Regions from separate parts of the Kribbella sp. CCNWLW201 genome, predicted to be linked through region 1. Evidence: predicted binding sites of a transcription regulator. Region 1 holds the regulator's gene; each other region holds the start of a gene.
The links. Region 1 encodes HrcA, which represses chaperone genes, less so after heat shock. Its sites were predicted from a motif close to TTGGCACTCGNNNNNNNCGAGTGCCAA; they were not measured.
Positions count from the first base shown of each region.

Region 2: the regulator HrcA is predicted to act here: its motif matches at 3,258-3,284, upstream of groL (chaperonin GroEL).
Region 3: the regulator HrcA is predicted to act here: its motif matches at 4,213-4,239, upstream of V9K99_RS19470 (FmdB family zinc ribbon protein).

Region 1 covers NZ_JBBCBQ010000010.1:100,545-108,250, forward strand. The annotation lists gene V9K99_RS33085 (NCS1 family nucleobase:cation symporter-1) at 1-1,107, opposite strand, end outside; gene V9K99_RS33090 (MBL fold metallo-hydrolase) at 1,225-1,989, opposite strand; gene V9K99_RS33095 (EF-Tu/IF-2/RF-3 family GTPase) at 2,000-2,350, opposite strand; gene V9K99_RS33100 (ThuA domain-containing protein) at 2,491-3,132, shown strand; gene V9K99_RS33105 (Gfo/Idh/MocA family protein) at 3,117-4,220, shown strand; gene hrcA (heat-inducible transcriptional repressor HrcA) at 4,343-5,365, shown strand; gene dnaJ (molecular chaperone DnaJ) at 5,391-6,533, shown strand; gene V9K99_RS33120 (16S rRNA (uracil(1498)-N(3))-methyltransferase) at 6,534-7,250, shown strand; gene V9K99_RS33125 (hypothetical protein) at 7,346-7,706, shown strand, end outside.
Region 2 covers NZ_JBBCBQ010000002.1:119,272-126,977, forward strand. The annotation lists gene V9K99_RS10235 (ribonuclease) at 1-208, shown strand, start outside; gene V9K99_RS10240 (glycoside hydrolase family 6 protein) at 330-1,316, shown strand; gene groL (chaperonin GroEL) at 1,449-3,074, opposite strand; gene V9K99_RS10250 (GNAT family N-acetyltransferase) at 3,309-3,869, shown strand; gene V9K99_RS10255 (MmcQ/YjbR family DNA-binding protein) at 3,866-4,201, opposite strand; gene V9K99_RS10260 (PASTA domain-containing protein) at 4,233-5,030, opposite strand; gene V9K99_RS10265 (PspC domain-containing protein) at 5,166-5,504, shown strand; gene V9K99_RS10270 (M48 family metallopeptidase) at 5,576-6,835, shown strand; gene V9K99_RS10275 (glycerophosphodiester phosphodiesterase) at 6,832-7,706, opposite strand, start outside.
Region 3 covers NZ_JBBCBQ010000004.1:182,210-189,915, reverse strand. The annotation lists gene V9K99_RS19485 (phosphotransferase) at 1-471, shown strand, start outside; gene V9K99_RS19480 (serine hydrolase domain-containing protein) at 471-1,535, shown strand; gene V9K99_RS19475 (penicillin acylase family protein) at 1,540-4,071, opposite strand; gene V9K99_RS19470 (FmdB family zinc ribbon protein) at 4,260-4,601, shown strand; gene V9K99_RS19465 (hypothetical protein) at 4,675-5,292, shown strand; gene mscL (large conductance mechanosensitive channel protein MscL) at 5,413-5,799, shown strand; gene V9K99_RS19455 (LacI family DNA-binding transcriptional regulator) at 6,198-7,262, shown strand; gene V9K99_RS19450 (LacI family DNA-binding transcriptional regulator) at 7,294-7,706, shown strand, end outside.

The DNA of each region.
Region 1 (7,706 bases):
GATCACGCCGGTGAGCAGGCCGGCGGTGCGGAAGTTCAGCCAGCGGGGCAGGGCGTTGGCGAAGTCGTACGACGGACTGACCACGTTGGCGGCCACATTGCACGACATCGTCGCCAGGATCGCCATGATCAGGCCGATCGTGACGACCACCGGGTTCTCGAACCGGCGGGTCAGCTCTACCGGGTCCCAGATCGCCTCGCCGTACAGCAGCACGGTGCCGGACGTGGTGATGATCGAGACCAGCGCGATGAACGACATCGTCGTCGGCAGGCCGATGATCTGGCCCCACACCTGCTGGCGCTGGCCCTTCCCGAACCGGGTGAAGTCCGGCATGTTCAGGCTCAGCGTGGCCCAGAACGCGATCATGCCCATCAGCGACGGCGCGAAGATCTTCCAGAAGTCGGCGTCCCAGCCGAGTTTCGACGGCTGGTCCAGGATTGGGCCGAGCCCGCCGGCCTTGACCAGGATCGCGATCATCAGCGCCAGGAACGCGACCGTGACCAGCGGCGCGGCCCAGTTCTCGAACCGGCGCAGACCCTCGATGCCGCGGAAGATCAGGATCATCTGGATCACCCAGAAGAAGGCGAAGCTCAGCCACATCGTCCACGGGTGCCCGCCGATCGCGGAGGCGTTGGTCCAGCCGTCCCCGGCCAGTTCGCCGACGATCACGTAGATCGCCTGACCGCCGATCCAGGTCTGGATGCCGAACCAGCCGCAGGCGATGAAGGCCCGTAGTAACGCCGGGAAGTTCGCGCCGCGGACGCCGTAGAAGGCCCGCGCGAAGACCGGGAACGGGATGCCGTACTTCGTCCCCGCGTGGCTGTTCAGCAGCAGCGGGACGAGGACGATGAGGTTCCCGAGGGTGATGGTGATGAACGCCTGCAACCAGTTCATCCCGAGGGCGACCAGGCCGGCGGCGAGCAGGTAGCTGGGGATGTTGTGCGCCATCCCCATCCACAGGGCCGCGTAGTTGTACGTCGTCCAGTGCCGCTCAGGCAACCGGGTCGGCGCGAGTTCGGCGTTCCCGTACGGGCTGTTCGCCACCGCCTCCGGATCGGTCAGCTCGACCCGTCCATCGGGGTGCACGGTCTGTTCAGTCGTGGTCATGGACCCACCACCCCATCCGGTTTAGGACGATCGCTTCGGAACAAGTTGCGCTCTGCGATGACGTCCTGTCAACGGACAACTACCAAACGACCAGACAGCCCTGCGCCTTCAGGCAGGTCAGCCGGGGCCGAGCAATGGCAACGTAGGTCTGCGCGGAGCGCCCAGAGCCTCGTAGCCGCGCTTGATCGCGTCCTGCACATGCTCGATCGGCCACGGCCAGTCGTCGGTGTGCTTGAGAGCGTCGTCCAACGAGGTGCCGGCGTGGTGGAGGCCGGAGATCGTGTTGGCGACGGTGCCGAGGTCACTGGCCTGGTCACGGACGAACTCGGCATCGACGACCGCGCCGTGTCCCGGGACGACCTTCGAGGTGGCGGACAGCATGCCGATCACGCGGTCGATCGTGTCGGGCCATTCGAGCGGGAAGGAGTCTTGGCCGTACGACGGTGGCGCCGACTCCTCGATCAGATCGCCGACGAAGTACACATCCACGTCCGGTACGACGACCACGCTGTCACCGGACGTGTGTGCGTTGCCGAGGTGCAGCAGCTCCACGCGGCGGTCGCCGAGGTCGATCACCTTCGCGACGGAGAACGTCGTACCCGCGAGGTTCTCCTCGGCGGCCGCGTTCTCGTGCAGGTAGACGGTGGCGTCGGTGAAGACGGTGTTGCCGACCACGTGATCGAAGTGAGCGTGGGTGTTCACCACCCAGCGGACCGGGGCGTCGGTGAACTCGCGGATGTGACCAAGTAGCTCGGAAGCCTGCTCGACGGTGGCTCGCGTGTCGATGACCAGCGCGCCGTCAGAGCCGACGACCAGGCCGACGTTGAGGTCCCATTCGTCGTACCGGCGGACCCAGCAGCGATCCCCAATCTCGGTCCACATGGCCTCGACACTACTTGCTCAGTACGTCGCCCTTGAGCACCTGGTCCCGTTGCAGGCCGCGCAGGAGCAGCCCGACGTTGTCGCCCGCTTTCGCGACCCGGACGGTCTTGCGGAACATCTCGATGCCGCCGACCTCGATCTGCGTCAACGGCTGACCGGCCCGGCTGAGCAGTACCCGGTCCCCGACGGCCACGGTCCCGGCCAGCACCCGGCCGGTGACGACCGTGCCGCGTCCGGTGATCGAGAACACGTCCTCGACCGTCAGCCCGAAGGATCCCACCGGCAGCGTGTCCTGCGGCCGCGTCGCGGGAAAGGTGTCCATCGGCCGATCACTCTCGCGCTTCCAGAACTTCCATCCCATACCGCCGACCCTAGTCGCCAGCAAGCCCTATCCAGGGGTCGGAATCGCACTTGAAGGCCGGTCGAGCGGCGCCTAGTGTCGCGGTGGCGGCTCCGCAATTATTCCGAGCCCGGTACCGATACTTTCGAAGGGCGGACGGCGTGACGACACGACGTGCACTGGTGGTCCGGGGCGGCTGGGAAGGGCACTCCCCGGTCGAGGCGACCGACATGTTCATTCCCTACCTGCGCGAGAGCGGCTTCGAGGTCACCGTCTCCGACACGACCGAGAGCTACCTCGACCTGGACGGCACCGACCTGGTGCTGCAGTGCGTCACCATGAGCCAGATCGAGCCCGCGCACTTCAAGGGCCTGGAGGCGGCGATCCGCAAGGGCACCGGGTTCGCCGGGTGGCACGGCGGGATCTGCGACTCGTTCCGGGACAACTCCGACTACAGCTTCATCACCGGCGGTCAGTTCATCTCGCACCCGCACGGGTTCACCGACTACCGGGTCGACGTCGTCGCCGAGCACCCGATCGTCGAGGGCATCACGCACTTCGACGTCCACACCGAGCAGTACTACGTCCACTACGACCCGACGAACACCGTGCTGGCCACCACCACGTTCCGCTCGCACCCGGACTACCCGTGGATCGAGGGCGCCGTGATGCCGGCCGTCTGGACCCGGACCTGGGGTGCGGGCAAGGTCTTCGTCTGCACCGTCGGTCACAAGCTGGACGACCTCGAAGTACCCGAGGTCCGAACGATCATCGAGCGGGGGCTGCTGTGGGCGAGCAAGTGACGCGGGTCGGCATCGTCGGCACTGGGGTCATCTCCGGCACGTATCTCGACCACCTGGGCAAGCTCCCCGGTGTCGACGTGGTCGCGGTCGCCGACCTCGACGTGAGCCGCGCCCAGGCGATCGCCGACAAGAACCCGGGCATCCGCGCGCTCACGTCCGACGATCTGTACGCCGCGGACGACGTCGACATCGTGCTCAACCTGACGATCCCGGCCGCCCACGCGGCGGTTCACCAGGCCGCCCTCGAGGCGGGCAAGCACGTGTACGGCGAGAAGCCGCTGGCCGTGGACCGCGCCGAGGCCGAGCCGCTGCTGAAGTACGCGGCCGCCAACAACCTGCGCGTCGGCTGCGCACCCGACACTGTGCTCGGCACCGGTACTCAGACCGCCCGCGTCGCCATCGACCGCGGCGACATCGGCGTACCCACCGCCGCGACCGCGTCCTTCGTCACACCAGGCCACGAGCTGTGGCACCCGGCGCCCGAGTTCTACTACCAGCCCGGCGGCGGTCCGGTCCTCGACATGGGCCCGTACTACGTCACGAGCCTCATCACCCTCCTTGGTCCGGTACGACGGGTCACTGCACGCGCTGGTCAGTCGCAGCAGCAGCGGAAGATCCACACCGGTCCGCGAGCCGGGGAGACCTTCCCGGTCCAGGTGCCGACGCACGTGACCGGCGTACTGGAGCACGAGTCCGGTGCACTGACGACGCTGCTGATGTCGTTCGACGTGTGGGCCGCGCGGCTGCCGCGGATCGAGGTGCACGGGACTGAGGGCAGCATCTCGGTGCCGGACCCGAACGGCTTCGACGGCAAGGTGGAGATCGCCACGGCCACGAACCGTGACTGGATCGAACTCCCTGTAGCCGGTGGGTACGCCGGAGCCGGCCGGGGTGTCGGTGTCGCGGACATGGCCCGCGCGATCCGCAACGGCGAGCCACACCGGGCCGACGGCGCGCTGGCGTACCACGTGCTCGACGTACTCGAGTCGGTGCTGGAGGCGGCGGCCCAGGATCAGCCGGTGGACGTCGCGAGTACGGTCGACCGACCCGCCGCCGTACCGTTGGGCGCGTCTCCCGAAATCGCCTGAGACCCGTCCCACGCCGGAATCTGGCACTGGCGGCTACTACGGCTCGGTAGACTGGCACTCGGATCATTTGAGTGCCAGGGTCCGCTGACGTCGACGGTCGATGGCGAGAGAGGGTGGTGCGCGTGCTGGACGAACGCAAGCTTGATGTTCTCCGCGCCATCGTCGAGGACTACGTGGCGACCCATGAGCCGGTCGGTTCGAAGACGCTGGTGGACCGGCACAACCTCGGAGTGTCGCCGGCGACCGTGCGCAACGACATGGCCGCGCTGGAGGAGGAGGGGTACATCACCCAGCCGCACACCAGCGCCGGCCGGATCCCGACCGACGCCGGCTACCGGCTGTTCGTCGACAAGCTGAGCACGGTGAAGACGTTGTCGCCGGCCGAGAAGAAGGCGATCACGTCGTTCCTGGCCGGTGCGGTCGACCTGGACGACGTCGTACGCCGTACTGTCCGGTTGCTCGCCCAGATCACCCGGCAGGTCGCGATCGTGCAGTACCCGTCGCTGAACCGGTCGCACGTGCGGCACGTCGAGGTGGTGACGATGACCCCGCGGCGACTGCTGTTGGTGCTGATCACCAGCACCGGCCGGGTCGAGCAGCGGATCGTCGAGCCGCCGCACGACGTCGACGAGCAGCTGATCGGCGACCTCCGGTCGAGGCTGAACACGGCACTCGCCGGCCAACGGCTGACCGAGGCGGCGACCTCGCTGGCCGCCGTCCCCGAGACGTTCGCTCCGGCCGACCGCCACTTGGTGGCGGCGATCGTGACGACGCTGCTGGAGGCGTTCACCGACGAGGTCGGCGAGCAGCGGATCGCGGTCGGCGGCGCGGCCAACCTGACCCGGTACGGCGACGACTTCGAGCGCAACGTGAAGCCGGTGCTGGAGGCGCTGGAGGAGCACGTCATCCTGCTCAAGCTGCTCGGTGAAGCGACCAACCCGCAGACGCTGACCGTCCGCATCGGGCACGAGAACCCGTACGAGGAACTGGCCACCACCTCGGTGGTCGCGACCGGGTACGGGTCCAAGTCGGAGGCGCTGGCCACGCTCGGCATCGTCGGCCCGACTCACATGGACTATCCGAGCACGATGGGCGCCGTCCGCGCCGTCGCCCGCTACGTCAGCCAGATCCTGGCCGACACCTAAGCCCACCAACCCCCTGGTCTGGAGTATGAGCACCGATTACTACGCCGTCCTGGGCGTCAGCCGTGACGCTTCACCGGACGAGATCAAGAAGGCGTACCGCAAGCTGGCCCGCCAGTATCACCCGGACGTGAACGACTCCGAGGACGCGCACCACAAGTTCCAGGAGATCGGCCGCGCCTTCCAGGTGCTGAGCGACCCGCAGAAGCGGCAGATGCACGATCTCGGCGGTGACCCGTTCGCGACCGGCGCGGGGGCCGGGGCGGGACCGGGCTTCGGCCAGGCCTTCACCTTCACCGACATCATGGACGCCTTCTTCGGCCAGACCGGCGGGGCCACCCGCGGGCCGCGGCCGCGGACCCGGCGCGGCCAGGACGCGTTGATCCCGCTGCGGATCGATCTGGCCGAGGCCGCGTTCGGCACCACCCGGGAGCTGAAGGTCGACACCGCCGTACTGTGCCCGACCTGTTCGGGCTCGGGTGCGGCGGCCGGTTCCGAGCCAGTCACCTGCGAGATCTGCCACGGGCGCGGTGAGGTCACCCACACCCAGCGCTCGTTCCTCGGCGAGGTGCGGACGATGCGGCCGTGCCCGAACTGCCGCGGCTTCGGCACCACCATCCCGAACCCGTGCGTCGAGTGCTCCGGCGACGGCCGGGTCCGGTCCCGCCGTACCGTCACCGTGAAGATCCCCGGCGGCGTGGACAGCGGCACCCGGGTCCAGCTGTCCGGCCAGGGCGAGGTCGGCCCCGGCGGCGGTCCGGCCGGCGACCTGTACGTCGAGATCGAGGTCGAGCCGCACGAGATCTTCACCCGCAGCGGCGACGACCTGCACTGCACGGTCACCCTGCCGATGACGGCGGCGGCGCTCGGTACGACGATCGACCTGCCGACCCTGGAGGGCGAGACCACCCCGCTGGAGATCCGGCCGGGCACGCAGTCCGGTACGGCGATGACGCTGACGGCTCGTGGTGTGCCGCGACTGCGGCACGCGGGTCGCGGCGACCTGATCGTCCAGGTGATCGTCGAGACCCCGACCAAGCTGGACGACACCCAGGCCGACTTGTTGAGGCAGTTGGCTGGCATCCGCGGCGAGGAACGCCCGCAGGGCCAGGTCCAGGCCGCCCACAAGGGCGTCTTCGGCCGCCTCCGCGACGCCTTCGGCGCCCACTAGATGGGCGTCGCGGTCTTCTTCTCGGAAGACCTGTCCCGTGACGAGCTGACGCTGGATGGTGCTGAGGGACGTCACGCGGCGGTCGTACGGCGGATCGGTCCGGGGGAGCGGATCCGGCTGACTGATGGGCGGGGTTCGTACGCCGAGGGCGCGGTGACGGCTGCCTCGAAGAGCGGGGTGACTGTTGCTGTCGACCACCGGAGGACGGTGGCGGCGAGCAGTCCCCGGTTGGTCGTCGTACAGGCGTTGCCGAAGGGCGAGCGGGCCGAGCTGGCGGTCGAGATGCTGACCGAGGTCGGTGCGGACGTGATCGTGCCGTGGAACGCGGAGCGGAGTCAGTTCCGCAGCAACCCGGAGCGGTCGGCGAAAACGCTTGCGAAATGGCAAGCGTGGGCTTTCGAGGCGAGCAAGCAGTCCCGCCGGTCCTGGTTCGTCGAGGTGACCCCGATCGCGACGACCGCGGAGGTCGCGCGACTCGTGGCCGACGCCGCGCTCCCCGTCGTACTGCACGAAGAAGCAAAGACCCGGCTGGCCGGCCTCGACGTACCCACGTCCGGTGACATCGTCATGGTGATCGGCCCCGAAGGCGGCATCGCCCCAGCCGAGCTAGCCGCCTTCGACGTAGAGCCCGTCCGCCTCGGCGACACCGTCCTCCGCACCTCGACGGCCGGCGTAGCCGCCGCCGCAGCCCTACTCGCCCGCTCCCGCTGGAGCTGATCCTTACAAAGCCCGAACACAAGGGCGATGGTTCTCGAATGCCGACGCGGGAGAGTCGTTCTCGTTCGGAGTGGTCGAGAGCGAGGAGTGGCGAGATGCGCAGGTCCGTCCGCGGCATGGCTTGGGGTACGTCGGCCGTCGTCCTGCTGAGCGGTTTGGTCGGAGGTACGACGGTCGCGTCGGCTGATCCGACCCCGACCCCGACTTATGCACCGATCACCTTGAGCCCGGAAGAGTCTCAACGGCTGTGTGCGGAGGTGCTGCCGAAGCTGATCGCGCGGCGGGAGAAGCTGGCGACCAGGATCAACGGCGGGGCCGATGTGAAGGGTTCGGTGGCGTGGCTGAAGGCCCGGGCCGCGAAGCAGAAGGCGAAAGGGCACGAGAAGGTCGCGGCCCAGCTCGAGAAGCGGGCCGAACGCCGGGCCGGGCGGCTCGAGCAACTCGCCAAGATCAAGG
Region 2 (7,706 bases), on a different contig from region 1:
GCAGGACGGGACCGTCTTCCAGAACCGGGAGGGCATCCTGCCGGACGAGTCGAGCGGCTATTACCACGAGTACACCGTGAAGACGCCCGGCTCGGACGACCGCGGCGCCCGCCGGCTGGTCGGCGGTGGCGCGAAGACGACGCCGGAGTTCGTCTACTACACCGACGACCACTACTCGTCGTTCTGCGCGATGGACGAAAACAGTTAACAGTCTCGACTCAATCGCGGTTAGATCTTTTCAAACGATCGCCTAACCGGTTAACGTCCCGGGGTAACGTCGTCGACACGTTGAGTAGCCACCACCGCCCCTCACGGAAGGACCTACCCCGATGTCCACCCTGCGCAAGGCCACCCTCGGCCTGCTCACTGTCGGGCTGTTCACCCTCGGCGGCCAGCCTATGCCCGGGCTGGCGGCCGAACCCCGATCTGCCGGCGGCGCGCCCACCGCGGTCGCCGGCAACCCGGTCCAGCTCACGAACGGCTTCTACGTCGACCCGAACTCCAACCCGGCCGCCTACGTGAAGCAGCACCCGGGCGAGACCGAGATCAAGACCAAGATCGCCGACAAGGCCGGCGGTCGCTGGTTCGGCAACTGGAGCGGTGACATCAAGGCGGCGGTCACGTCGTACACCACCGCCGCGGACCGGGCCGACAAGCTGCCGATCCTGGTCGCCTACAACATCCCCGGCCGCGACTGCGGTGGTCACTCCGGTGGCGGTGCCGGTTCGCCGGCGGCGTACCGGGACTGGATCGCCAAGTTTGCCGACGGAATCGGCAACCGGCCGGCCGTGGTCGTGATCGAGCCGGACGCGCTGGCCCAGCTCGACTGCATGCCGGAGAACCAGCGGCAGGTCCGGATCGACCTGCTGAAGTACGCCGCCAACCAGTTCGCGACCAAGAACCCGAACACCTGGGCCTACATGGACGGCGGCAACACCAACTGGATCGAGGCCGGTGAGATGGCCCGGCGGCTGCGACTGGTGGACGTCGGCAAGATCCGCGGCTTCGCGCTGAACGTGTCGAACTACTACACCACCGCCCAATCGGTGACCAAGGGCAACGCGATCAAGAGCGCGCTCGGCGGCGGCAGCCAGTTCGTCGTCGACACCAGCCGGAACGGCAACGGCTCGAACGGAGAGTGGTGCAACCCGGCCGGCCGCAAGCTCGGCGTCCCGTCCCAGGTCGGCGGCGGCGCGGATCTGCTGCTCTGGCTCAAGGTCCCCGGCGACTCCGACGGCGACTGCGGGATCGGCAAGGGCATCCCGGCCGGCACCTTCTCGGCCACCCTGGCCAAGCGCCTCATCTCCGGAACGTGATGCTGTTACGTCCGAAGAACTGTGGCCCATAGCCCTCATTTCTTCGGACGTAAGCGCGAGGGACAGCAAGAAAGCGGCCCCGGGCGAGTGCCCGGGGCCGCTTTGTACCGCTGTGTGCTGTCGGACCTCAGATCAGAAGTCCATGCCGCCCATGTCGGGCGCGCCACCCGGAGCGGCCGCGGCCTTCTCCGGCTTGTCGGCGATGACGGCCTCGGTGGTGAGGAACAGAGCCGCGATCGAGGCTGCGTTCTGCAGCGCCGAGCGGGTCACCTTCGCCGGGTCGATGATGCCGGTGGCGATCAGGTCGACGTACTCGCCGGTGGCGGCGTTGAGGCCCCAGCCCGGCTCGAGGTTGCGAACCTTCTCCACCACGACGCCACCCTCGAGGCCGGCGTTCACGGCGATCTGCTTCAACGGCGCCTCGACCGCGGACCGCACGATGGCGGCACCGGTGGCCTCGTCACCCTCGAGGTCCAGCTTCTCGAACGCGATCACACTGGCCTGGAGCAGGGCCACGCCGCCGCCGGCGACGATGCCCTCCTCGACGGCCGCCTTCGCGTTGCGAACGGCGTCCTCGATCCGGTGCTTGCGCTCCTTCAGCTCGACCTCGGTGGCCGCGCCGACCTTGATCACCGCAACGCCACCGGCCAGCTTGGCCAGCCGCTCCTGCAGCTTCTCGCGGTCGTAGTCGGAGTCCGACTTCTCGATCTCGGCGCGGATCTGGTTCACCCGGCCGGAGATCTGGTCCGCGTCGCCCTCGCCCTCGACGATGGTCGTCTCGTCCTTGGTGACGACGATCTTGCGGGCCTGGCCGAGCAGCTCCAGGTCGACGGTGTCGAGCTTGAGGCCGACCTCCTCGGAGATCACCTCGCCGCCGGTGAGGACGGCGATGTCGACCAGCATGGCCTTGCGGCGGTCACCGAAGCCCGGCGCCTTGACGGCGACGGCCTTGAAGGTGCCCTTGATCTTGTTGACGACCAGGGTGGCCAGCGCCTCGCCCTCGATGTCCTCGGCGATGATGGCCAGCGGCTTGCCGGTCTGCATCACCTTCTCCAGCACCGGGACCAGGTCCTTGATGCTGGAGATCTTGCTGTTCACGATCAGGATGTACGGGTCGTCGAGGACCGCTTCCATCCGCTCCGTGTCAGTGACGAAGTACGGCGAGATGTAGCCCTTGTCGAAGCGCATACCCTCGGTGAGCTCGAGCTCGAGGCCGAAGGTGTTGCTCTCCTCGACGGTGATGACGCCTTCCTTGCCGACCTTGTCCATCGCCTCGGCGATGATCTGGCCGACCTGGTTGTCGGCGGCCGAGATCGAGGCCGTGGAAGCGATCTGCTCCCGGGTCTCGACGTCCTTGGCCAGCGCGAGCAGCTGCTCGCTGACCGCCTCGGTCGCCTTCTCGATGCCCTTCTTCAGGCTCATCGGGTTGGCGCCGGCCGCGACGTTGCGCAGACCCTCGCGGACGAGAGCCTGAGCCAGCACGGTGGCGGTGGTGGTGCCGTCACCCGCGACGTCGTCGGTCTTCTTCGCAACTTCCTTGACGAGCTCGGCCCCGATCTTCTCGTACGGGTCCTCGAGCTCGATCTCCTTGGCGATGGAGACACCGTCGTTGGTGATGGTGGGGGCGCCCCACTTCTTCTCCAGGACGACGTTGCGGCCCTTCGGGCCAAGCGTCACCTTGACGGCGTCGGCGAGGGTGTTCATACCCCGCTCGAGGCCGCGGCGCGCCTCTTCGTTGAAAGCAATCAGCTTGGGCATTCTCCGCGAGTCCTCCCGCGTCGAGTCATTGTGGTTCAGCCGGCCCGGATGCCCGCGACGGACGGCGCCGGCACCGTCGCGGTCACGTCCCGCCACGTTTCCAGCACCTCATCGAGGCCGTCTTCTTGCACACTCCGCAGGCGCGAGACTTATCACTCTCACCCATGGAGTGCTAACCAAGTATTAGCACTCGCCCCAAGTGAGTGCAAGCCAGCCTCTCGCTACCGTAGGCCCATGGTGGAGGTGCGAGCAGCCGGTCCGGAGGCCTGGCAGGACGTGGCAACCGTGATGGGCACGCGCGGCGACCCGGCGCGGTGCTTCTGTCAGTACTTCCGCCTGCGCGGAAAGCAATGGGCCGCCGGGACCCGCGAGAGCAACCGGCGCGACCTGCGCAACCAGGTCTGCAAGGGCGACGTCCCACCTGGGGTACTCGCGTACGACGGTGACACGCCGATCGGCTGGTGCGCAGTCGCCCCGCGGACGTCGTACCCCCGGGTCGTCGCCTCACCCAACTGGCGCACCGACCACCCGGACGCGTGGGTGATCACCTGCTTCGTCGTACCGGTCGGCCACCGCCGCCAGGGCATCGCCGGCGAGCTCGCCCTCGGCGCGGTCGACTTCGCCCAGTCGTACGGCGCTCACACCGTCGAGGCCTGCGCGGTCGACACCACGCAGGCCGACAACGTCTCCTCGGCGGACCTCTACCGCGGCCCGCTGTCTGTCTTCCTCGACGCCGGCTTCACCGAGGTCAGCCGCACCAACCCCCGCTGGGTCCTCGTCCGCCGGACTCTCTAGTCCTGCAGCTGGGCGATCAGGTACTTCGGGGCGGTCAGGTGCCAGGCTTCGGTTACGAGTTCGCGGAGTTCAACCTCGTCTGCGGCGGCGATGTCGACGTTGAGCCACGCGAAGCGGCCGGATGCCCACGACGGTGAGTACACGTCTGGGTCCTCGGCGACCAGGGCCTCCTGCTCCTCGCGCAGCGCCTTGAGCTGCAGCCTGGTGCCGTCCTCGGACATGTAGGCGAAGCTCTTGTTCCGCACCTTGAAGACCGGCTGCCCCGCCCAGCCCTCGTCTTCCTCCACCCCCGGCAACCCGAGCACGACCTTCGTCAGCACGTCGACGTCCATCCCTCGACGGTAGAGCGTGGCACCGACACTTCTATGTGACCACGGTGACGGTGACCGTCGCTCCGGGCGTCAGCAGAGTCCCCGGCCGCGGCGAAACCCCGAAGATCTCGCCCACTCGGTAGCTCTGCGACGTCCTGGTCAGGAACTTGGCCTTCAAGCCCAGCTGTTCGAGCGCCTTCGCATACGCCGCGCCAGTCGGCCGCGTGGCCTGCGACTGATAGCTGGGCACTCCGACCTGGTCCTTCACGATCTCGATCCGGGTCAGGGTCCGGTCCACCTCTTCCGCACTCGTGGACGACTCGGCGCGGAACCATACCTGGAGGGATGGGATGCCCACCGCACCCCAACACGTCCCGCCCTCCTGGCAGTCCGTCCGCTGGCGCTCCGCCCGTACTCCGTCGATGGTGAGCGCCTCGTCGGCGTGGAAGCCGATCGTCGGGGAGCTGCTGAGCTCCACACTGTCGACCTTCGTGGGGCGTTGCCTCCGGCAGTCCGACGCCCCGCTCGGGTCGTCGATCAGGACAGTGTCCTTGCGCGGAGTACCGCAGCGGCTGAGGTTCGTACCCCAGACCTTCGGCACGGAGATCGCGGCATGGCCGAAGCCGACCAGTCGCATCGCAACCGGCTCCGGCTCCGGACCGGGGATCGTCACAGACCCCGACGTACCGCTGGAGGTCAGGACGTTGGTAGTGCCGATGACAGTCAGCACGGTGGTCACGGCTGCCACCGACGCCAGCACCGCGCGGAGTCGACGACGGCGGGTCGCACCTTCGCGGACGGCGTTCGGCCGCAGTTCTGCCGGGTGGTGGTCCTGCGTCCCCATGCGCATACAGACAGAGTGATGGGTGGATCGGGTCGACGAAAGTCGTCAGGGGGTGGGTCTCAGGGTCCCAGGGGTGCGATCAGGGGTGGGTCGGTACCGATCCGGATGTGGTGGGAGGCCCTCAGGCAGGAGAGTGGAGCCATGACGAACTCCAACGCACCGTTCTCCAACCTGTCCGGCAAGGTCCTCCGTCGTTCCCGCGACCAGCGGATGCTCACGGGTGTCTCCGGCGGCATCGCGGAGTACCTGAACATCGACGTGACGCTGGTCCGCCTCGGCATCGTCGGCCTGACCCTGATCACCGGCGGCACCGCCCTGATCGGCTACGTGGTCGCCTGGGTCGTGATCCCGGAAGCCGACGGCAAGGCCGTCTGGCAAAACGTCCAGCAGTCGGTCAACCAGCCCCCGAGCCCGGAAGCCGACATCGCCTCCCGCATCTACGACGACACCACCACCAACAACAAGCCCCCGGCGGCGTGACCGACAAAGCAGCAGGGTGACTCGCTCCCACAAGCCGTCACCCTGCTGCCCGGTGCTGGCACACTTCTCGCGTGCAGGGCACCGACGAAGTGACCAACTGCCCCGACTGTGGGCACCAGATCCGAGTCGACCGGCGCTACGTCACCTGGTGCGACAAGTGCGACTGGAACCTCGACCCGGCTCCGCTGAACGACCCGACACCCGCGTGGCGGCTCAAACTCGAGCATCGCCTCGCTGAGTCGCTGTACCGCGAACTGGAAAGCGGCGCCGTCCACCGGCCCGGCTGGGACGGGGCCCGGGTGGCAGCCCACCTGCTGTCTGCCCTGATCCTGCTGATCCCCCTGGTCGGCTTCCTGACCGGGATCGCCCTGCTCGCCTTCTACCGACCGCTCTGGTTCAGCATCCTGCTGTCCCTGCTCGCCTTCGCCATGGCCTTCGCGTTCCGTCCCCGCGCGGCCGACCTGCCCGAGAACGTTCACCTGGTCCACCGCGACGAGGCACCCACGCTGTACGCCGTACTGGACGAATTGGCGACCGCAGTCGGCACGAGGAAGGTGGCAGCCGTCGCTGTCAGCGCGGAAGCCAACGTCTGGTACCAGCAGATCGGCTGGCGTTTCCGCCCGGTCATCGGCATCGGCCTCCCGCTGTGGGCCGGCCTGCGACCGCAGGAACGGATCGCCCTCCTCGCCCACGAGCTGGGGCACGGCCGTCACGGCGACGCCAGGAGTGGCTGGCTGGTGGGCAGCGCGTGGTCCGTGCTGGAGGGGTTGCGGGAGACGTTCTCCGAGCAAGACTTCGACCGGGTCAAACGGGAGGACGGGTACGACGACTTCACCGGAGCCACCCTGTTCAGCCGGATGCTCAACTCCACCGTCGGCGTCCTGGTGCGTGGAGTCGCCTGGCTGCTTGAGCGGCTGCGACTGCGGAGCGACCAACGGGCCGAGTACCTGGCCGATCGAAAGGCAGGGGAGATCGCCGGGTCGGAGGCGGCTGTGCACGCGTTGGAACGGTCGCTGCTGGCTGATGCGTCGTTCCGCGCCATGGAGCGTTCGCTGCGCTTCCCGACCGAGGTCGAACCGCTGGAGGCGGTCAGGCGGGCGGTGACCGAAGTGCCGGCACGGGAGATCGAACGCCACGTGCGCGCCAGCCGGATCCGCGAGACGCGGACAGACTCCACTCACCCGCCGACGTACCTACGCGCCCGGCTGCTACGCACCAGACCCGCCACGACCGCACAGGTCGTACTGAGCACCGACAAGAGTCGCGCGATCGACCGCGAGCTCGCACCAGCTGCGCAGAAGGTGCTGGACGAGTTGCGCGCCGAGCTCTAGACGTTCAGAGCCGTCTTTCGGACTGCTGCTACTGCTTGGTCGGGGTGGTCGGTGAAGAGGGCTTGGATGCCTAAGCGGGTGTAACTGGTTAGTTCGGTGGGGAAGTCGGTGTCGGTGGGGAGGAAGCGGCGTTCGGCGCGGAAGGTCCAGACTTGGACGGCGAGGCCGGCGCGGTGGGCCTGGTCGACGAGGCGGGTCGGCTCGCCCAGGGAGCCGTCGGACCGGCGTGGGATGACCAGGTCCTTGTGTGGTGCCAGTACTTGCGCGTACGTCGATACCTCGCGCAGACCGGCCGGGTCGATCAGGTCCGCGAAGGTGCGGCCGTCTCCGGTACGCAGGAAGTCGTTCGGGGCGCTCTCGGAGTCCACCAGCTGCACCAGCGGCACCCGGGTCATGACCGACAGCCGACGCAGACTGGTCGGCTCGAACGACTGCACCATGATCTCGTCGTTCCGCAGCCCCAGAGTCAGGATCCGCTCGGTCAGCAGCTCCTCCAGCGGCAGTCCGACCCGCCGGAAGTACGCCGGGTGCTTGATCTCCGGCAGTACGCCGATCGGTCGCCCGAGCCGCTGTGATTCCTGCCGGGCCAGTGCCACCACCTCGTCGAAGGTGGGGATCGTCTCCAGCCCGTCGTACGCGGTGTTGCCGGCCCGTAGCGCGGGCATCCGTTCCCGCGCCCGCAGGGTCCGGAGTTCGGCGTAGGTGAAGTCCTCGACGAACCAGCCGGTCATGGCGGTCCCGTCGACGATCTTGGTGATCTTCCGGTCCGCGAACACCGGGTGGTCCGCGACGTCCGTCGTACCGGAGATCTCGTTCTCGTGCCGGCAGACCAGGACGCCGTCGAGGGTGGCGACCAGATCCGGTTCCAGGT
Region 3 (7,706 bases), on a different contig from region 1:
TCGGTGCTGCCCAAGTTGGAGGCTGTGCCGGGTCTGCTCGAGCAGGAGGACGTGGACCGGGCACGGGCCGAGTGGGAGGTGCTGGGGCCGATGCTGACGAGTCGGAGCGAGTTCGAGGCGGTCTGCCCGTCGGCGACGATCCAGACGATCCATGGCGACGCTCCGTCGTACAACGTGATCCCCACCGCGGACGGCGTGCTGTGGTCAGACTTCGAGGACACGACGCTCGGTCCGCTCGAGTGGGACATGGCTGGGTTCGGTCCGGACCTCGGGAAGGTCTACAACGAGGCCGCGACGGCACTGGGACGACCTGTGTTGGACGAGCGGGTTCAGCGGGTGATGGACACGGCTCGCGTGCTGCAGGTGATGGTGTGCGCTCCGCTGGTGCCGCGGCTGCCCTCACTGGGTGACGGCATCCGGATGTTCGTCGGGCAGTGGCGGGACACGCCGTTCGCGGGTGGACTGGGCTGATGCTGAGCTCGTACGTCGAGAACGGAGTGCTGCCCGGACTGGTCTCGCTGGTGAGCCACGCGGGCGAGACTCGCGTCGGCGTACTGGGTAATACGACCTTCGACGGTCCGCCGATGCAGCGGGACAGCTTGTTCCGAGTTGCGTCGTTCACCAAGCCGATCGTCGCGGCTGCGGCGATGATCCTGGTCGACGAGCTCCGGCTGTCCATGGACGCGCCCGTCGACAACCTGCTGCCCGAGCTGGCTGGGATGCGGGTACTCCGCGATCCGGACGGGCCGGTCGACGACACTGTCGCCGCGAACCGGCCGATCACGCTGCGGGACCTGCTGACGTTCCGGCTGGGGCTGGGTGAGTCGGACAACCCAGGGATCCGTCAACTGGAGGAGGAGCTGGAGCTACGTACGTTCGGGCCTCCGGTACCGCGGACTCCACTCGATCCGGATGAGTGGATGCGACGGTTCGGGTCGCTGCCGCTGCAGTACCAGCCGGGTGAGCGGTGGATGTACTCGACCGGCTCACACGTGCTCGGCGTACTGATCGCACGAGTCACCGAGCAGCCGTTGGAGGTCTTCCTGCAGGAGCGGCTGTTCGAGCCACTTGGGATGCGTGACACCGGCTTCACCGCGTCGGACCCGGCGCGACTGACCACGGCGTACGTCGGAGACGACGTACTCGACCCAGCTACGGACAGCCACTGGCTGGAGCCGCCGTCGTTCCCGGACGCCAGTGGCGGGCTGATCTCGACGGCGGACGACTTTCACGCATTCGCCCGGATGCTGCTGTCCGGTGGGGACCGCATTCTGTCGCCAGCTGCCGTCGCGGAGATGACGACGGACCACCTGACGGCTGCACAGCGTACGGCGGCTGCCGACTTCCTCGGGCCGGATACCGGGTGGGGCTACGGCCTATCGGTCAGTGGCAATCGCTACGGCTGGGCCGGTGGGCTCGGCACGCTCTGGTCGACCACTCCGGCCGAGCAGACCATCTCGATCCTGCTGACTCAGCGGGCGCTGTGGACCTGGCCGGAAGAGCTGTTCGCGGAGGCGAGCGCCCCGGCCTGGTGAGTGCTCAGGGCTCCGGCTTGGTGAAGGTCAGAGTGTGCTCGCGGGTCGCCTCGACAGCACCCTTGGTATAGGCCCAGGGCAGGGTCTCACCACGCACCCACAGGTCCGTCTGGTCGGTGTAGTTGGACGAGAACGCGTGCCCGGAGACACCGGTCAGGTTGATCCACCGGGACTTGTCGAAGTCGGACAGGTCGACCACCATCCGCATCGACGGCGTCGCGGTGACCGTGTAGCCCTTGGATGCATCCCAGGCCGTCGCGTCGACGATCGAGGAGCCGCCACCGAGCTCGTACGGACCGCGGTTGAACAGCTTCTCCACCACACCGATGCCGGACTTGCCGAGCGTCTGGTTGGTCAGCGTGAGCTTGTGCAGCCGGCCCCACTGCCAGTTCGACGGCTCACGGGCCATCTTCTGGGTGATCTCCTGACGTGCGTCGATCAGGGCTTCACGCAGGATGTCGTCGCGGTTCTCGTGCTGCGGTGTGCGCAGGTCGTCCCACCAGCCGCTGTTCCGCTGGCCGAGCAGTGTGTGGATCACCTCGAACCAGCGCGAGCCACCGTCCGGCCAAGTGCTCTCAGGCAGCTGGTCGTGGAAGGTCAGCGCAAGCAGATTGCGCCAGACGACGTTGAAGTACGCCGCCGCCGCGGAGTCGGCCGGCTGGGTGAAATCCCAGTTCCGCAGCGTGTCCTGACCCTGGCGTTCGAACTCGTCGTCGATGCCGATCTGGAGCAGGTACGGCACCAGCATCTCGGCGGCGCGGTTCTTGGTGTCCAACTGGATCGACGCCATCGCGTTCGCGTCCAGCTTCCCGGCGGCCTTGATCCGGTCGAGGATCTGCTGCGAGCGGTAGCCGTAGTCCCAGTCGTTGGTCAGGTAGTACGTGTACGTCCGCGGCACCACCGCCTGGTTCGCGGTCACGATGACGCCGTCCGCCGGATCGAACTCGGTGGGCAATGCATCGAACGGGATGTACCCGGTCCAGTGGTACTTCGGATCCCAGCCCGGCACCGGCCAGTCACCCCGGCCGGTCTTCCGGATCGGGATCAGGCCGGGGGCCTGGTAGCCGATGTGCCCTTCGGTGTCGGCGTACACGAGGTTCTGCGAGGGGACCTGGAACAGTTGCGCGGCGGCCCGGAACTGGGTCCAGTTCTGCGCCCGGTTGATCGCGAACAGGGCGTCTGCGGTGCGGCCGGGATTCAGGGCGGTCCACTGGATCGAGACGCCGTACGCGGTCGGATTCTTGCCCTTGGCGGCCAGCTCACCGGTCTCGCGCTGGTCCTCGCCGACGTCGGAGATGAGCGGACCGTGCCGGGTCTCGCGGACGGTGATCTTCACCGGCTCGTCCTGGCCGGCGACCTTGAACGTCTCCTCGCGGGTCGCCATCGCGCGCCACTTGTTGTTGTAGAGCACGTTGTCGCCCTCGACGCGCTCGAGGTAGAGGTCGGTGACGTCCGGGTCGAGGTTGGTGAAACCCCACGAGATCGCGTTGTTGTGGCCGATCACGACACCGGGCAGACCCGAGAAGCTGAAGCCCGAGACGTCGTACGGACAGGCCTTGCTGACGTTGTTGCAGTGCAGGCCGACCTGGGTCCAGATCCCCGGCATGGTCGCGCCGAGGTGCGGGTCGTTGGCCAGCAGCGGCTTGCCGGTAGTCGTGTGGTCACCCGAGACGACCCATGAGTTCGAGCCGATGCCGTCACCGCGGCCGAGCAGCTGCGGGAGGCCCTTGGCCACCTTGTCGACCGTGTCGAGCGACTTGAGCAGGTCCTGCGTCAGCATCCCGCGACGGGCCTCGGACGCGATCGGAGCGGTGGTGAACTTGCCGCCGCGGATCGCGCCGAAGGCCATGATCGGCTCGTTCCGGTCGTACGGGTACTGCGGGTAGAGGCTCTCGATGTTGCGCGCCGGGAACGCCGCGACCAGTTTGGTCCGGGTGATCTCCTCGTCCATGTTGCCGCCGAGGTCCCACGCCATCGCCTTCAGCCAGGCCAGCGAGTCGGCCGCGGTCCACGGCTCCGGGACGTAGTTCCGGCCACCTGGCTGCAGCGACAGTACGGCGTACTCCAGGCTCAGACCCGAACCGCTGTGGGAGTCCAGGTACGCGTTCACACCGCGGGCGTAGTCGTCCAGGTACTGCCGGGTGGACGGGCTGAGCAGGCCGAGCTCCTTCTCCGCGACCTTGCGCCAGCCGAGCGTGCGGACGAACTTGTCCGTCTCCAGCGCGTCCTTCCCGAACAGTTCCGCCAGCCGGCCGGCGGTGACGTGCCGGCGGAAGTCCATCTCGAAGAAGCGGTCCTGCGCGTGCACGTAACCCTGTGCAGCGAACAGGTCACTGGGATTGTCCGCGTAGATCTGCGGGATGCCGTTCGCGTCCCGGCTGACTTCGACGTCGCCGTCGAGACCGGTCAGTTCGACCGTTCCGTCGTACGTCGGGAAGGAATGGCGGACGACGAAGACGACGGTTCCCGCGATCACCACGAGGACCGTGGCGAGGGCGATTCCGCTCATGATGACGACTCGTAGCAGGCGACGCACGGACCCAACCGTAGAGAATGCGGGCGCCCGCCCCAAATGGGGTACCGCACAACTTTGCGTGGCTCTGCGTCCAGTGGACAAGCACGCTGAGTTGAGGTATCCCACGCCCGAGTTGGAATAGTTCGGGTCGCTGGAGCATTATTAGCAGTCGAGTAGTACGAGTGCCAACGGCCTGAAGGGAACGAACCGTGCCGACGTACCAGTACCAGTGCACCGACTGCGGCGAGGCGCTCGAGGTGCGGCAGAGCTTCACGGACGACGCGCTGACCGTCTGCCCGGCCTGCCAGGGCACCCTGCGCAAGGTGTTCAACGCCGTCGGCGTCGTGTTCAAGGGCTCCGGCTTCTACCGCACCGACAGCCGCAACTCGGGCAAGAGCACGGTCTCGGCGAAGTCCGACGCGCCGGCCGCCTCGACCTCGTCCTCCGGTTCGTCGTCGTCGGACTCCGGCTCCTCGTCGAGCTCGACGTCATCCTCCTCGACCTCGTCGAGCGGCGGCTCCTCCTCGAGCACCAACACCAGCGCCGCCTGACACCACCCGGCCGCTCGCATGGCCTGTGGATAACCGACGGGTGGGGTAGCGGGAAACTCGTACTTTCTCTGGCATGAGAATCCCTTTCCCCCTTCGTGACCTGATCCGTGCCGCTCGGTGGCATCGTCGACTACTGGCCGGCGCGGCCGCCGCGGCAGCTGTGTACTTCGGCCTTGTCGCCATGTCCCCTCAACCTCCGCCGACCGTCGCCGTGCTGGCCGCCGCCCGCGACCTGACCGGCGGAGCCGTGCCTGCCGGCTCGGACCTCCGCACTCTCGACCTGCCCACCGACGCCGTGCCCGACGGTGCTCTCAGACCGGGCACCGATCTGACCGCGCGCATCCTGAGCGGCCCGGTCAGATCCGGCGAACCACTCACCGACGCCCGCTTCCTGGCGCCGGTCTCGGTCCCGGCCGGCTCACTCGCGTACCCGTTCCGCATCGACGACGCCGACATCAGCGCACTCCTCCGCGTCGGCGACCACATCAACCTGTACGCCGCCACCAGCACACCAGCCGAGTCCGCGAACCTCCTCGCCCGAGCCGTCCGCGTGGTCGCCCTGCCCTCCGCCCGTACGACGACCTCCGGCGCACTGATCGTGGTCGCCACCAGCCCCGAGGTCGCCAACCGCCTGGCCCAAGCCACCGCCAACTCCAAAATCGCTGTGGCGCTGACCCCGGACACCAGTTGATGGTCACCAATCGGACACAAGCGCGCACGATGCGTGCCTGTCCGGCGTGCTTTCTCGCACTGGCGGAGTCGTAGCCCTACGTTGACGGGGAACATCACCCGCACCGTGGAGGCACCCCACATGCTCAAGGGCTTCAAGGAATTCATCATGCGCGGCAACGTCGTCGACCTCGCGGTCGCCGTCGTCATCGGCGCCGCGTTCGGCGCTGTCGTCAAGTCGCTCGTCGACGGCCTGATCAACCCGCTGATCGCCGCGATCTTCGGCAAGACGGACATCAGCAAGGTCTGGTCCTTCGAGATCAACGAGGCGACCTTCTCGATCGGGCTGATCCTGCAGGCCGCGCTCAACTTCCTCTTCGTCGCGGCGGCCATCTACTTCGTCATCGTGATGCCGCTCAACAAGCTCGCCGAACGCCGCGCCCGCGGTATCGAACCCGAGCCCGACCCCCTCACCACCGACCAACAACTCCTCACCGAAATCCGCGACGCCCTCCAATCCCGCCACTAACCACCCCAGGGAGGGGCGGGCCCACCGCCTCACCCCCTGAGCTCGCCCCCGCCCACCCCTCCCACTCCCCTGCTCTATCTCCCTACTCCCGCTGCACCTCCCCTGCTCCAGCGCCTCAGTTCCCACCTCCCCGCTCCACCTCTCCCCTCCCGCGTCCGTGCTTCCTGTTCCCTCCCGGCGTACGCTCGCTCCAACTCCGATGCCCTCCAACCCCCGGGCTCGTGGCAGTCAGCTCCAGGTAACGTTTTCCACCTGGCGCTAGGAACATTCGGCCACCGCTTCCGGGCGCTGATCTGTCAAGCAGATCGGGGGATTCTCGGGTAGATCTCGCCCGTTCGACGCTGTCTCTCCCGTGAGTTCGTGTCACAATTTCAGCGAGCGCTTTCTAAGGAGCTTTGGTGGGGAGACTGTCGTCAGGGGACCGGCCCACGGTGAAGGACGTCGCCGCGGTCGCCGGCGTTTCGGCGACGACCGTCTCCCGCGTGCTCGCGGGCAACTATCCGGTCGCGGCGACCACCCGCGGCCGGGTGATGCGAGCGGTCGAGCAGCTCGACTACGTCGCGAACGCGCAGGCCCGTGCGCTCGTCGGCGGCGGCCCGCGGACCGTGGCGTTCATCATCCGCGACCTGGTCGGCCCACTGTTCGCCTACATCGGGCAGGGCGTCGAGCAGCAGACCACAGCCGAAGGACGGCTGTGCCTGGTCTGCACCCACAATGGCGACCCCAACCGTGAGCTCGAGCTGATCGAGTTGATGCGCGAGCAGCAGGCTGAGGCCGTCGTACTCGTCGGTGGTGGCATCCGATCGGCGGCCAACCTGGAGCGGATGACGCAACTCGCCAAAGCCTTGGACCGGACCGGATCCCGCCTAGTGCTCTGCGGCCGGCCACCGATCGGCCCGGACGTCCCGTCGACCGTGGTGGAGTACGACAACGAGGGCGGTGCCTTCGCCGCAACCAACCACCTGATCTCACTCGGCCATCGCCAGATCGCCATCATCGGCGTGGGCGAACCCGAGCACACCACCACCAAAGCACGCTTCGCCGGCTACACCCGCGCTCACAAGGCGCACGGCCTCAACGTCGCCAAGCAGCGGGTCCTGCCCGGTGTCTACGACCGCGAGTCCGGATACCAGCACACGAAGGGCTTGCTGGACCGCGGCGTCCCGTTCACCGCAATCTTCGCGATCACCGACGTGGTCGCCAGCGGCGTCCTGTTCGCCCTGCACGAGGCAGGCCTGCGCGTCCCCGAGGACGTCTCCGTGATCGGGTACGACGACATCCCGCTGGCCGCCGACCTGACACCGGGCCTCAGCACGGTCCACCTCCCGCACGAGGAGCTCGGCCGGACCGCGATCCGGCTCGCGCTGCACCGTGACCAGTACGCACTCGACCAACACGTTGTCCTCGGCACCCATCTGGTCATCCGAGGCTCGACCGGCCCGGCGCCCCAGCAGCAGAAGTAGACTCGGCCCGCCGACCAGGAGGGGACATTCGATGGCACGCACTCCGCGGACAGCCGACGACGGCGCGGTGTCCCGCCGCAAGTCCGCGGCGACGCTAGGCGATGTCGCGACCCACGCCGGAGTCTCACCGGCGACTGTCTCCCGCGTCCTCGCCGGGAACTACCCGGTCTCCCGCTCAGCCCGGCAACGCGTACTGCGCTCGATCCGCGAACTCAACTACGTCGCCAACACACACGCCCGGGCCCTGGCCGGCGTACAGACCAAGACGATCGCCTTCGTGCTGGCCGACGTACGCGGACCGTCGTTCGCCGAGGCAGCCCACGGCGTCGAGCAGGAGGCCGCCCGACTCGGCTGGCTCTGTCTGATCGGGACCACGCAAGGCGACCGGGAACGAGAGCTCGCCATCGTCCGCCTGATGCGCGAGCAACGCGCCGGTGCGGTCGT